2 regions of the Stenotrophomonas sp. C3(2023) genome follow, and region 2 is predicted to be linked to the other one. Evidence: predicted binding sites of a transcription regulator. Region 2 holds the regulator's gene; the other holds the start of a gene.
The links. Region 2 encodes FliA, which starts transcription of late flagellar genes. Its sites were predicted from a motif close to TAAAGTTTNNCNNNCNNNGGCCGATAA; they were not measured.
Positions count from the first base shown of each region.

Region 1 (4,854 bases), 1.4 Mb from region 2:
CATGGTGGCTGGTGGTGGTCCGAGCGCGCCAATGGCGCAACGGGCTGGCTGCCGGGCCGCGAACTGGAACTGCTGGAAGAGAACTGCACATGAGCCAGACCAAGAATTTCAATCTGCCCGACTTGGGCGAAGGCCTGCCGGACGCCACCATCGTGGAGTGGTTCGTCAAGGAAGGCGATGTCATCAAGCTCGATGAGCCGCTGGTCTCGATGGAGACCGCCAAGGCCGTGGTGGAAGTGCCCTCGCCGGTCTCCGGCAAGGTACTCAAGCTGTCCGGCGCCGCCGGCGACATCATCGCCACCGGTGCGGTGCTGGCCAGCTTCGAGGTCGACCCGACCCTGCCGCAGCGCGCTGATGGCCAGGACACCGGCCACAGCCACGGCCATGCACCGGCAACGCCGAGCACCGGCCAGCCCGCTGCCGGCCAGCCGGACAAGGTGGTGGCCTCCGACGAAGGCGGTTCGATCAAGGCCGAAGGCGAGCGTGACGATGCCGGCACCGTGGTCGGTGCGATGCAGAGCTCCAATACCGTGCATACCGAGCAGGCGGTGGCCGTCGGAGGCGTCAAGGCGGTACCGGCGGTGCGTGCGATGGCACGCAAGCTCGGTGTCGATCTGGCGCTGGTCCACGCCACTGGTACCGATGGCGCGGTGACCATGGCCGACGTCAAGCAGGCCGCCGCCGCAGGCACCGCAAAGCCGGGCAGCGCAGCGCCGCGGGCCGCGGCAGCGGCCGCACCGGCAGCCTCTCAAGCCGCAGCAGTGGCGCCGGTGACGCAGCAGAGCGCACGTGCCCCGCTGTCGGCAAGTGGCAAGCCGATGCGCACCCAGCCGCCGGGTGTGGCCGCGATGGGCCAGCCGGAAGCACTCAAGGGCGTGCGCCGCAACATGGCGCGGGTGATGGCCGACGCGCACAGCAAGGTGGTGCCCACCACGCTCAACGATGACGCCGACATCCATGCCTGGCAGCCGGGCAACGATGTCACCGCACGTCTGGTACGCGCGATCGTGGTCGCCTGCCAGAAGGTACCGGCGATGAACGCCTGGTTCGACGGCGAGGCACTGACCCGCACGCTGCACGCGCATGTGGATGTAGGCATCGCGGTGGACACCGACGACGGCCTGTTCGTGCCGGCCCTGCGCAACGCCGACATGCTCGATGCACGCGGTGTACGCGAGGGCGTGAACCGTCTGCGCGAGCAGGTGGAAGCGCGTTCGCTGCCGTCCTCGGAGCTAAGTGGTTACACCATCTCGCTGTCCAATTTCGGCATGTTCGCCGGCCGTTATGCCACGCCGGTGGTGGTGCCGCCGTGCGTGGCCATCGTCGGTGCCGGCCGCGCCCGTCACCAGATGACCCCGGTGATGGGCGGCGTGGAAGCGCACAAGGTGATCCCGCTGTCGGTGACCTTCGACCATCGCGCCTGCACCGGTGGCGAAGCCGCCCGCTTCCTGCGCGCGATGATGGACGACCTGGCCCTGGCGGGGTAAAGCCGGGCGCGGCACCCGGTAGGTGACGACCGTTGGTCGTCACTCGCGCGGCACCCCTGGAAGCGTGACGACCAACGGTCGTCACCTGCCAACGCGTGGGCCCCGTGCCCGGCGGCGCTTCAATCGGACCGCGATGCACCGGTAGGTGACGACCGTTGGTCGTCACACGCCCCGATGAAGCGTGACGACCCACGGTCGTCACCTACCAAAGCGGGGTCCCCGTGCCCGGTGGCGCCTCAATCAGACCGCGATGCACCGGTAGGTGACGACCGTTGGTCGTCACTCGCGCGGCACCGCTGAAAGCGTGACGACCAACGGTCGTCACCTACCATCGCGCGGCCTGTGCCGCGCAGAGCCCGGCACTACCCGGCCAGGGTGTGCGCGGGCACGATGTGCTCGCCGGGCAGCGGTGCCAGTGCGGCTTCCACCATCGCCTCGGCGATGCGCTCTGCCGGGTTGATCCGCCAGCCGCGCGGCAGCACCGGCCCGATGAGGCCCAGCACGATCTGCCCCAACCGCTCGGCGGGCCGGCGCTCGCTGCGCTGGCCCCCGATCAACCCCGGTCGCACCAGCGTCAGCGAGGCAAAGCCCAGATCGCGCAGATCCTGTTCGAGCGCACCCTTGACCCGGTTGTAGAACAGGCGCGAGCCCGCATCGGCGCCAGCGGCCGAGTTCAACACGAACACATCGGCACCGCCGGCCTGCGCCAGCCGGGCAAACGCCAACGGGTAGCTGCGGTCAACCTGCTCGAAAGCCTCGCGGCTGCCGGCCTGCGCCAGCGTCGTCCCCAGCGCGCAGATCACCGCATCCACCCGTGCCCACGCAGGCACCTGCGGCGGCTGTGGCAGGCGATCAAAGGCCAGCACCGGCACCTCCAGCGTCGGCGCAGTTACCGGCAGACCGCGCCGGCCGGGTGCCACCACTGCGGTACATCGGGGGTCCTCCAGCAGCCGGTCCAGGACGGCACGGCCGACCAGTCCGCTTGCTCCCAGCAGCATCACACGCATCGCGACCTCTCCTGCGGCATCCTTGCCCATCGTAGCGGTTCAAGCTGCCGCGCATCGCGCCGATATGCTGTCACCAGTACCTGCCTGCCCAGGATGTGCCCATGCCCGATCCCCGCGATGATCTGCCTGCCCCCGGTACCCAGTTCGGGCCGCTGGCGTCGGTGCGGGCCGCCGGCGACAACCGGGTCACCCTGGCCGGCAGCGGTGCGAGCCTACACCAGCTGTTTGCCCATGCAGATACGCCACCGGCGCTGCTGGCCGCCTTTGCCGATGGCATGGCGACCCTGCCCGGTGAACTCGGTGACATGGGCGACCGGCTGCAGTCGGCGCTGGCCAGCGAGGACTGGCTGCGCTACGGCCGGGCGATGCGCCAGCTGATCGACAAGTACATCCGCACCATCGAACAGCATTCGCCCGACGGGCAGCCGGAAAGCCTGCGCCTGCGTGAGCAGCTGCGCCAGGTGCTCGGGGTTACCGTGGCCAGCCTGCTGCGCCATGATCCCGAGCTGGGTGCCCAGGCCGTGCAGCAGGCCGCGCAATGGCGGCACTGGCAGCCGGGCCAGCCGCTGGACGCACTGGAACAGGCACTGCGCGAGCTCGGCCACCAGGTCGGCGTGCGCGCCGAAGGCTGGCAGGAGCGCGACGACCTGTTGCTGGGGCTGTTCGACCTGCTGCTGGACAACATCAGCGAGCTGCTCGACGACAGCAGCTGGCTGCAGGGCCAGGTGGGCGCGGTGCGCCAGCTGCTCAGCGGCCCGCTGGACAGCGTCGCCATCGAGCGCACCCGTGCCGAACTGCGCGAAGTGATCTACAAGCAGGGCCTGCTCAAACAGGGCATCGCCGATTCCAAGCAGGCCATGCGCGGGTTGATGGGTGAGTTCGTCGAGCGCATGGATGGCATGGCCACCAGCACCGGCGAGTACCACGACCGCATCAGCAGCTACGCCCTTGCACTGCGCGAGGCGCGCAGCATCGCCGACCTCAACGGCCTGCTGCAGAACGTGCTGCACGACACCGGCAAGGTGCAGGCGCAGGCCGCCCAGGCCCGTGATCATCTGGCCACCGCGCGGCTGGAGGTGGAGAAGGCCGAACAGCGCATCGCCGAGCTGGAGCAGGAGCTGCGCGACGTGGCCGACCAGGTCCGCACCGATCCGCTGACCGGCGCCCTGAACCGCCGCGGCCTGGACGAACTGCTGCACTCGGAGTTGGCCCGTGCCGAGCGCGGTGGGGGTCCGCTGGCAGTGGCGATGATCGACCTGGACGACTTTGCCGCCGCCAACACCGCGTACGGCCACGCAGGTGGCGACGCGCTGCTGCGGCATTTCGTCGGCGTGTGCCAGCTGCTGCTGCGCGCCAGCGACAGCATCGCCCGCCTCGGCGGCGATGAGTTCGTATTGGTGATGCCGCAGACGCCCGGTGCCGATGGCATGTCCACGGTGCAGCGCCTGCAGCGCTCGATGGCACAGCGCGCGCTCGATGTGCAGAACCAGCGCGTTGCGGTGCATTTCAGCGCCGGGCTCGCCCAGTGGCAGGCCGGCGATACGGTCGACAACCTGCTGCGTCGCGCCGACGAAGCCCTGTATGCGGCCAAACGCCAGGGCAAGAACCGCGCGCAGGCCGGCTGAGCGAGCGCGCTGCTCAGCCCTGCGGGCGCCGTCGCGACGGCACCAGCGCAAAGGTATCCACCGCCAGCTTCTCGGCGTGGTTCAACCAGGCGCGGATCTCCAGGTCATCCACTTCGTGGTCAAGTCCGAAGCTGACGTTGATGCGGCCACTGGCATCGGGCTGCACCCACTGCTGGGCCAGCACGACCTTGCGCTTGGACGACACCGCCTCGATCCAGAAGCCGCGCTGCGGCTGGGTGCTGGCCACCAGCTCCAGCATGTACTGCCCCGCCCGCGTACGGCGACCCTTGTCGGTGATCATGTGCGCCTGGCGCACGCTGGGACGTGGGCCATCAAAGGCATCCAACGGGGCATCCACCGCGATGCCGCCACGCAGCTGGTCGTCGCGGTACAGCTTGATGCCCCTGTCCCGGTTGACCAGCAGCGCACACCAGTCGCCGTCGGCCGAGCCGTCCTCGAAGGCCGTGCAGCGGTCGACATAGGCCAGCGTGCTGTCTTCGTCGGCCTGCTCGAACTGCCGCGAGGTGTTCTCCAGATAGACCGATTTCAGCGACCAGTCCTTGCCATATTCCAGCAGCACCGGCGGCTGCACATGCTGCAGGCCCACCACCACCTGGTTGTCTTCATCGATGCGAAGATCCCGGGTCGGTTCGCCCAGCCACAACGTGCGGGCAAATGACAGGTACTGCGGGTAGTCGCGGCCATGGTCGCGCGTGGCGGCCACACTTGCGCTCG
Region 1 covers NZ_JAWJLO010000001.1:3,335,629-3,340,482, forward strand. Annotated here, with positions in the region: gene RZA67_RS14785 (SH3 domain-containing protein) at 1-93, shown strand, start outside; gene RZA67_RS14790 (dihydrolipoamide acetyltransferase family protein) at 90-1,487, shown strand; gene RZA67_RS14795 (NAD-dependent dehydratase) at 1,850-2,494, opposite strand; gene RZA67_RS14800 (GGDEF domain-containing protein) at 2,596-4,119, shown strand; gene RZA67_RS14805 (phosphoglycerol transferase I) at 4,133-4,854, opposite strand, start outside.
Region 1: a site for FliA is predicted at 2,534-2,560, ahead of RZA67_RS14800 (GGDEF domain-containing protein). Genes of this name have one in related genera too.

Region 2 (4,854 bases):
TTGACCGTGATCGAGCGCGACGACGAGGAGATGCGTCGTCTGCGCAACGAAGTGGCCGGCATGCGTACCGTGATCGAGCGCGAGATGCAGCGCTTCACCGACGAACGGCTGCGCGGCAGCGCGGTGCGTGCCGCGGCGCTGGATCTGATGGATGAGTACGGGTTTGATGCTGGCATCAGCCGCGACGTCGCCCTGCAGATTCCGCTGGAAACCGAGGCCCACCGTGGCCGTGGCCTGATGCTGGGGCTGATCTCCCGGCGCCTGCCTATCACACCGGCCGATCCGCTGGAGTCCGGCGGGGTCATCGCGCTGGTGGGGCCGACCGGTGCCGGCAAGACCACCACCATTGCCAAGCTGGCCTCGCGCTTTGCCGAAGCCAACGCTGCCCGCGATGTTGCCCTGGTCACCACCGATACCGCACGCATCGGCGCCCGCGAGCAGCTTTACGGCTTCGGCCGCCAGCTCGGCATCGCCGTGCACGAGGCCAGCAGCGGCACCGACCTGGACCAGCTGCTGGAGCGTCTGAAGGACTACAAGCTGGTGCTTATCGATACCGCCGGACTGGGCCCGCGTGACCGCACCCTCGCCGCCCAGCTGCAGTGGCTGCGGGCCGCGCCGAAGGTCAGCACGCTGCTGGTGCTGCCGGCCAACACCAGCTTCAACGACATGGACGAGGTGGTACGCCGGTTCAGCGCCGCCAACCTGCAGGGTGTGGTGCTGAGCAAGCTGGACGAAACCGGCCGCTTCGGCACCGCGCTGTCGGTGGCCGTGGACCACCGCCTGCCGATCACCTGGGTCACCGACGGCCAGGACGTGCCGGAAGACCTGCACCGGGCCAGCGCCGCCAATCTTGTACTTCGCCTTGAAGATTTGCGCCGCGCGGCCGATATGCCCTGCAACCCGGAGTTGAACCATGCCGTCGCGTGAGTACGCCAAGCTGACCACCACCTTCCCCTTGTCGGCCACCCGCAGCCAGCCGCTGGGGCCGGTACGTACCATCGCCGTCACCGGCGGCAAGGGCGGTGTGGGTAAGACGAACGTTTCGGCCAACATGGCCGTGGCGCTGGCCGGCATGGGCAAACGCACCCTGCTGCTGGACGCTGATCTGGGCCTGGCCAACATCGACGTCATTCTGGGTCTCAACCCGAAGTTCACTCTGGCCGATCTGGTGGCCGGCCGCTGCACACTGGAAGAGGTGATCATCGAAGGCCCCAACGGCCTGCTGGTGGTACCGGCCGCATCCGGGCGCCGGCACATGGCCGAGCTTGCACCGGCCGAGCATGTCGGCCTGGTCAACGTGTTCTCCGAGCTGGAGCGCGACCTGGACGTGATGGTGGTCGATACCGCTGCCGGCATCACCGACGGCGTGCTGACCTTCTGCCAGGCTGCGCAGGACACCGTGGTGGTGGTCTGCGATGAGCCGGCCTCGATCACCGACGCCTACGCGCTGATCAAGGTGCTTTCGCGCGAGCGCGGGGTGGACCGCATCCAGGTGGTGGCCAACATGGTGCGCGACCCCAATGAAGGCCGCGTCCTGTATGAAAAGCTGACCCGGGTCTGCGACAAGTTTCTGGCCGATGTCTCGCTGAACTATCTGGGCTGCGTGCCGCAGGACGACTGGTTGCGCCTGTCGGTGCAGCGGCAGCAGCCAGTGGTCAAGGCCTATCCGTCGAGCCCGTCGGCGTTGGCGATCAACGAGATCGCCCGTCGCACCGCACGCTGGCAGGCCCCGACCGAACCGCGCGGGGGCGTCGAGTTCTTCCTCGAGCGCATTCTCAAGCAGCGCGGGGTGGTGGCATGAAAGGCGCCGCACAGTACCGCGAAGTCCAGCGTACGGCGGCCAACGAGGTCATTGCCCAGCATTCGGACCTGGTGCGGCGTATCGCACATCACCTCGCGGCACGCCTGCCCGCCAGCGTGGAGGTAGATGACCTGATCCAGGCCGGCATGATGGGCCTGATAGAAGCCTCGCGCAGCTACGACGCCGAACAGGGGGCCTCGTTCGAGACCTACGCCTCGATCCGAATCCGTGGTTCGATGATCGATGAAATCCGTCGCGGCGACTGGGTCCCGCGCTCGGTGCACCGTCGCGCACGCGATGCGGCTGCCACCATCCGGCGGCTGGAACAGAGTACCGGCCGTGCCGCCAGTGCCACCGAGGTCGCCGCCGCGATGGACATGCCCCTGCCCGACTACATGCGGCTGATGGAAGACGCCTCGCGCGGGCAGGTGCTGAGCCTGGAGTCACGGATCGAAGACCAGGGCGAGCTGGACACCGCGGCGCAAGGGGGCCCCACCCCGCAGCAGGTGCTCGAGCGTGGCGAGTTCGGCCGCGAGCTGGGCAAGGCCATCGGCCTGCTGCCCGAGCGCGAACAACTGGTGCTCTCGCTCTATTACGAGCAGGAGCTCAACCTGAAGGAGATCGGCGCGGTGCTCGGCGTGAGCGAATCGCGGGTCTGCCAGATCCATGGCCAGGCAGTACTGCGCCTGCGTGGCCGCCTGAAAATCTTCGAGGCCGTCGATGCCGGTCTGGAAGAGTAAGCACAACCGAGGAATCAAGCTTTGAACAAGAACATGCGTATCCTGATCGTCGACGACTTCTCGACGATGCGCCGCATCGTCAAGAACCTGCTGGGCGACCTGGGCTTCACCAACACGGCCGAGGCCGAGGATGGGCATGCCGCGCTGTCCCTGCTGCAGAGCCAGTCCTTCGACTTCGTGGTCACCGACTGGAACATGCCGGTGATGACCGGCATCGAGCTGCTCAAGGCGATCCGTGCCGACGACAAGCTCAAGACGCTGCCGGTGCTGATGGTCACCGCCGAAGCCAAGCGCGAGCAGATCATCGAAGCCGCCCAGAACGGCGTCAACGGCTACATCATCAAGCCGTTCACTGCGCAGACCCTGGAAGAGAAGCTGGGCAAGATCTTCGAACGGCTGGCGGCAAGCGCCTGATGGACAGCATCCAGGACAAGACCGCGTTGGTGCAGCGCCTGCAGGACGCGCTGGCGGCGCTGGAAAGCGGCGACGAAGCCGCCTGGCGTCAGCAGATCGACGCGTTGGCCGCCCTGCGTACCCAGCCGATGATGGCCGGGCTGTCACGACTGGCCCGCGAACTGGGCCAGGCGCTGGGCGAACTGCCGTCGCTGCCCAGCGAGGCCGGCGAGCTGGATGATGCCTGCGCACGTCTGGACCATGTGGTGGCGATGACCGAACAGGCCACCCATCGGACCCTGGACCTGGCCGAAGAATGCCGTGGTCTGACCGAGCAGCTGCGTGACGGTGGGCTCAACGTCGACCAGGGCGCGCAGCTGGAGCGCATCCGCCACAACCTCACCGAGATCGCCCTGACCCAGAGCTACCAGGACCTGACCGGGCAGATCATCCGACGTGTCGTGGGCATCGTGCGCCGGGTCCATGAGGGCTTTGGCGCGCTCGGCCTGCCGCCGGAGAAGGCCAATGGCAACGGGCCGGAACTGGCCGGACCGGTGGTGCGCGGGCTCGATCGCCACGCAGTGTCGCAGCACGACGCCGACGACCTTCTCTCGGATCTGGGACTGTAATCATGAGCGGAATCGCGGACGACATCGCAGCAGACTTCATCATCGAGGCGCAGGAAATCCTCGATCGGCTGGGCGAGCAGCTGGTCACCCTGGAGCAGTCGCCAGAGGACAACGACCAGCTCAATGCGGTGTTCCGCGGGTATCACACCCTCAAAGGTGGCGCCGGCTTCCTCGGCATCACCGCCATGGTCGAGCTGTGCCATGCCGCCGAGGAAACGCTCGGCCTGGCCCGCTCGGGCAAGGCGGTGCTGGCCGCCCATCACTTCGACGCCGGCCAGCAGTCGCTGGACTATCTGCAGGCCATGCTCGACGCGGTCTCGGCAGGCGAAGAGCCCGGCCACGCGCCACCGGAGCTTATCGCCCAGTTCGACGTGGGTGGCGCTCCGGCACCCGCCAGCGTGGCGGCCGCCAGTGGCCCGGTCTCGGACCTGATCAGTGAAGACGAGTTCGAAGCCCTGCTCGACCAGCTGCATGGTGGCAAGGCACCGACGGCGGTGGCGGCACCCGCCGACGACGGACTGATCAGCGAAGACGAATTCGAAGCCCTGCTGGACCAGCTCCACGGTGGGGCCGCGCCCGGCGCGGTGGCGGTGGTCACGACGGCCGCAACGGCACCGCCACCGCCGCCCCCGGCAGGGGCTCCCGCCCGGCCTGCGGCCAAGCCCGCTGCCAAGCCGCTGGCCGAAGCCGAGCACACGGTGCGCGTGGATACCAAACGCCTGGACGCCATCGTCAACCTGATCGGCGAACTGGTTCTCTCGCGCAACCGCCTGAAGACACTGCGGGTACGGCTGCGCGATGAGGAACTCGACCGTGCAGTATCCACGTTGGACATTGCCACTGCCCGCCTGCAGTCGGCAGTCATGCGCACCCGCATGCAGCCGGTCGGCAAAGTGTTTTCCCGGTTCCCCAAGGTGGCGCGCGATGTGGCACGCAACCTGGCCAAGGAAGTGGAGCTGGAACTGATCGGCGCGGAGACCGAGCTGGACCGCAACCTGGTGGAAGCGCTGGCTGATCCGCTGGTCCACCTGGTGCGCAACGCCATTGACCATGGCATCGAGACGCCCGAGCTGCGCGAGGCCCAGGGCAAGCCACGCAACGGTCATGTGCGGCTGTCAGCGCAGCAGGAAGGCGACTATGTCAGCATCGAGGTGCAGGACGACGGCGCCGGCATCGATCCGGAGAAACTGCGCGCCAAGGCGCGCGAGAAGGGCCTGATCGACCCTGAAGCCGCCGCCCGCCTGAGCAGCGAGGAGTGCCTGCATCTGGTGTTCCTGCCCGGTTTCTCGAC
Region 2 covers NZ_JAWJLO010000001.1:1,977,502-1,982,355, forward strand. Annotated here, with positions in the region: gene RZA67_RS08700 (AAA family ATPase) at 1-927, shown strand, start outside; gene RZA67_RS08705 (MinD/ParA family protein) at 914-1,801, shown strand; gene RZA67_RS08710 (RNA polymerase sigma factor FliA) at 1,798-2,541, shown strand; gene cheY (chemotaxis response regulator CheY) at 2,563-2,955, shown strand; gene RZA67_RS08720 (protein phosphatase CheZ) at 2,955-3,563, shown strand; gene RZA67_RS08725 (chemotaxis protein CheA) at 3,566-4,854, shown strand, end outside.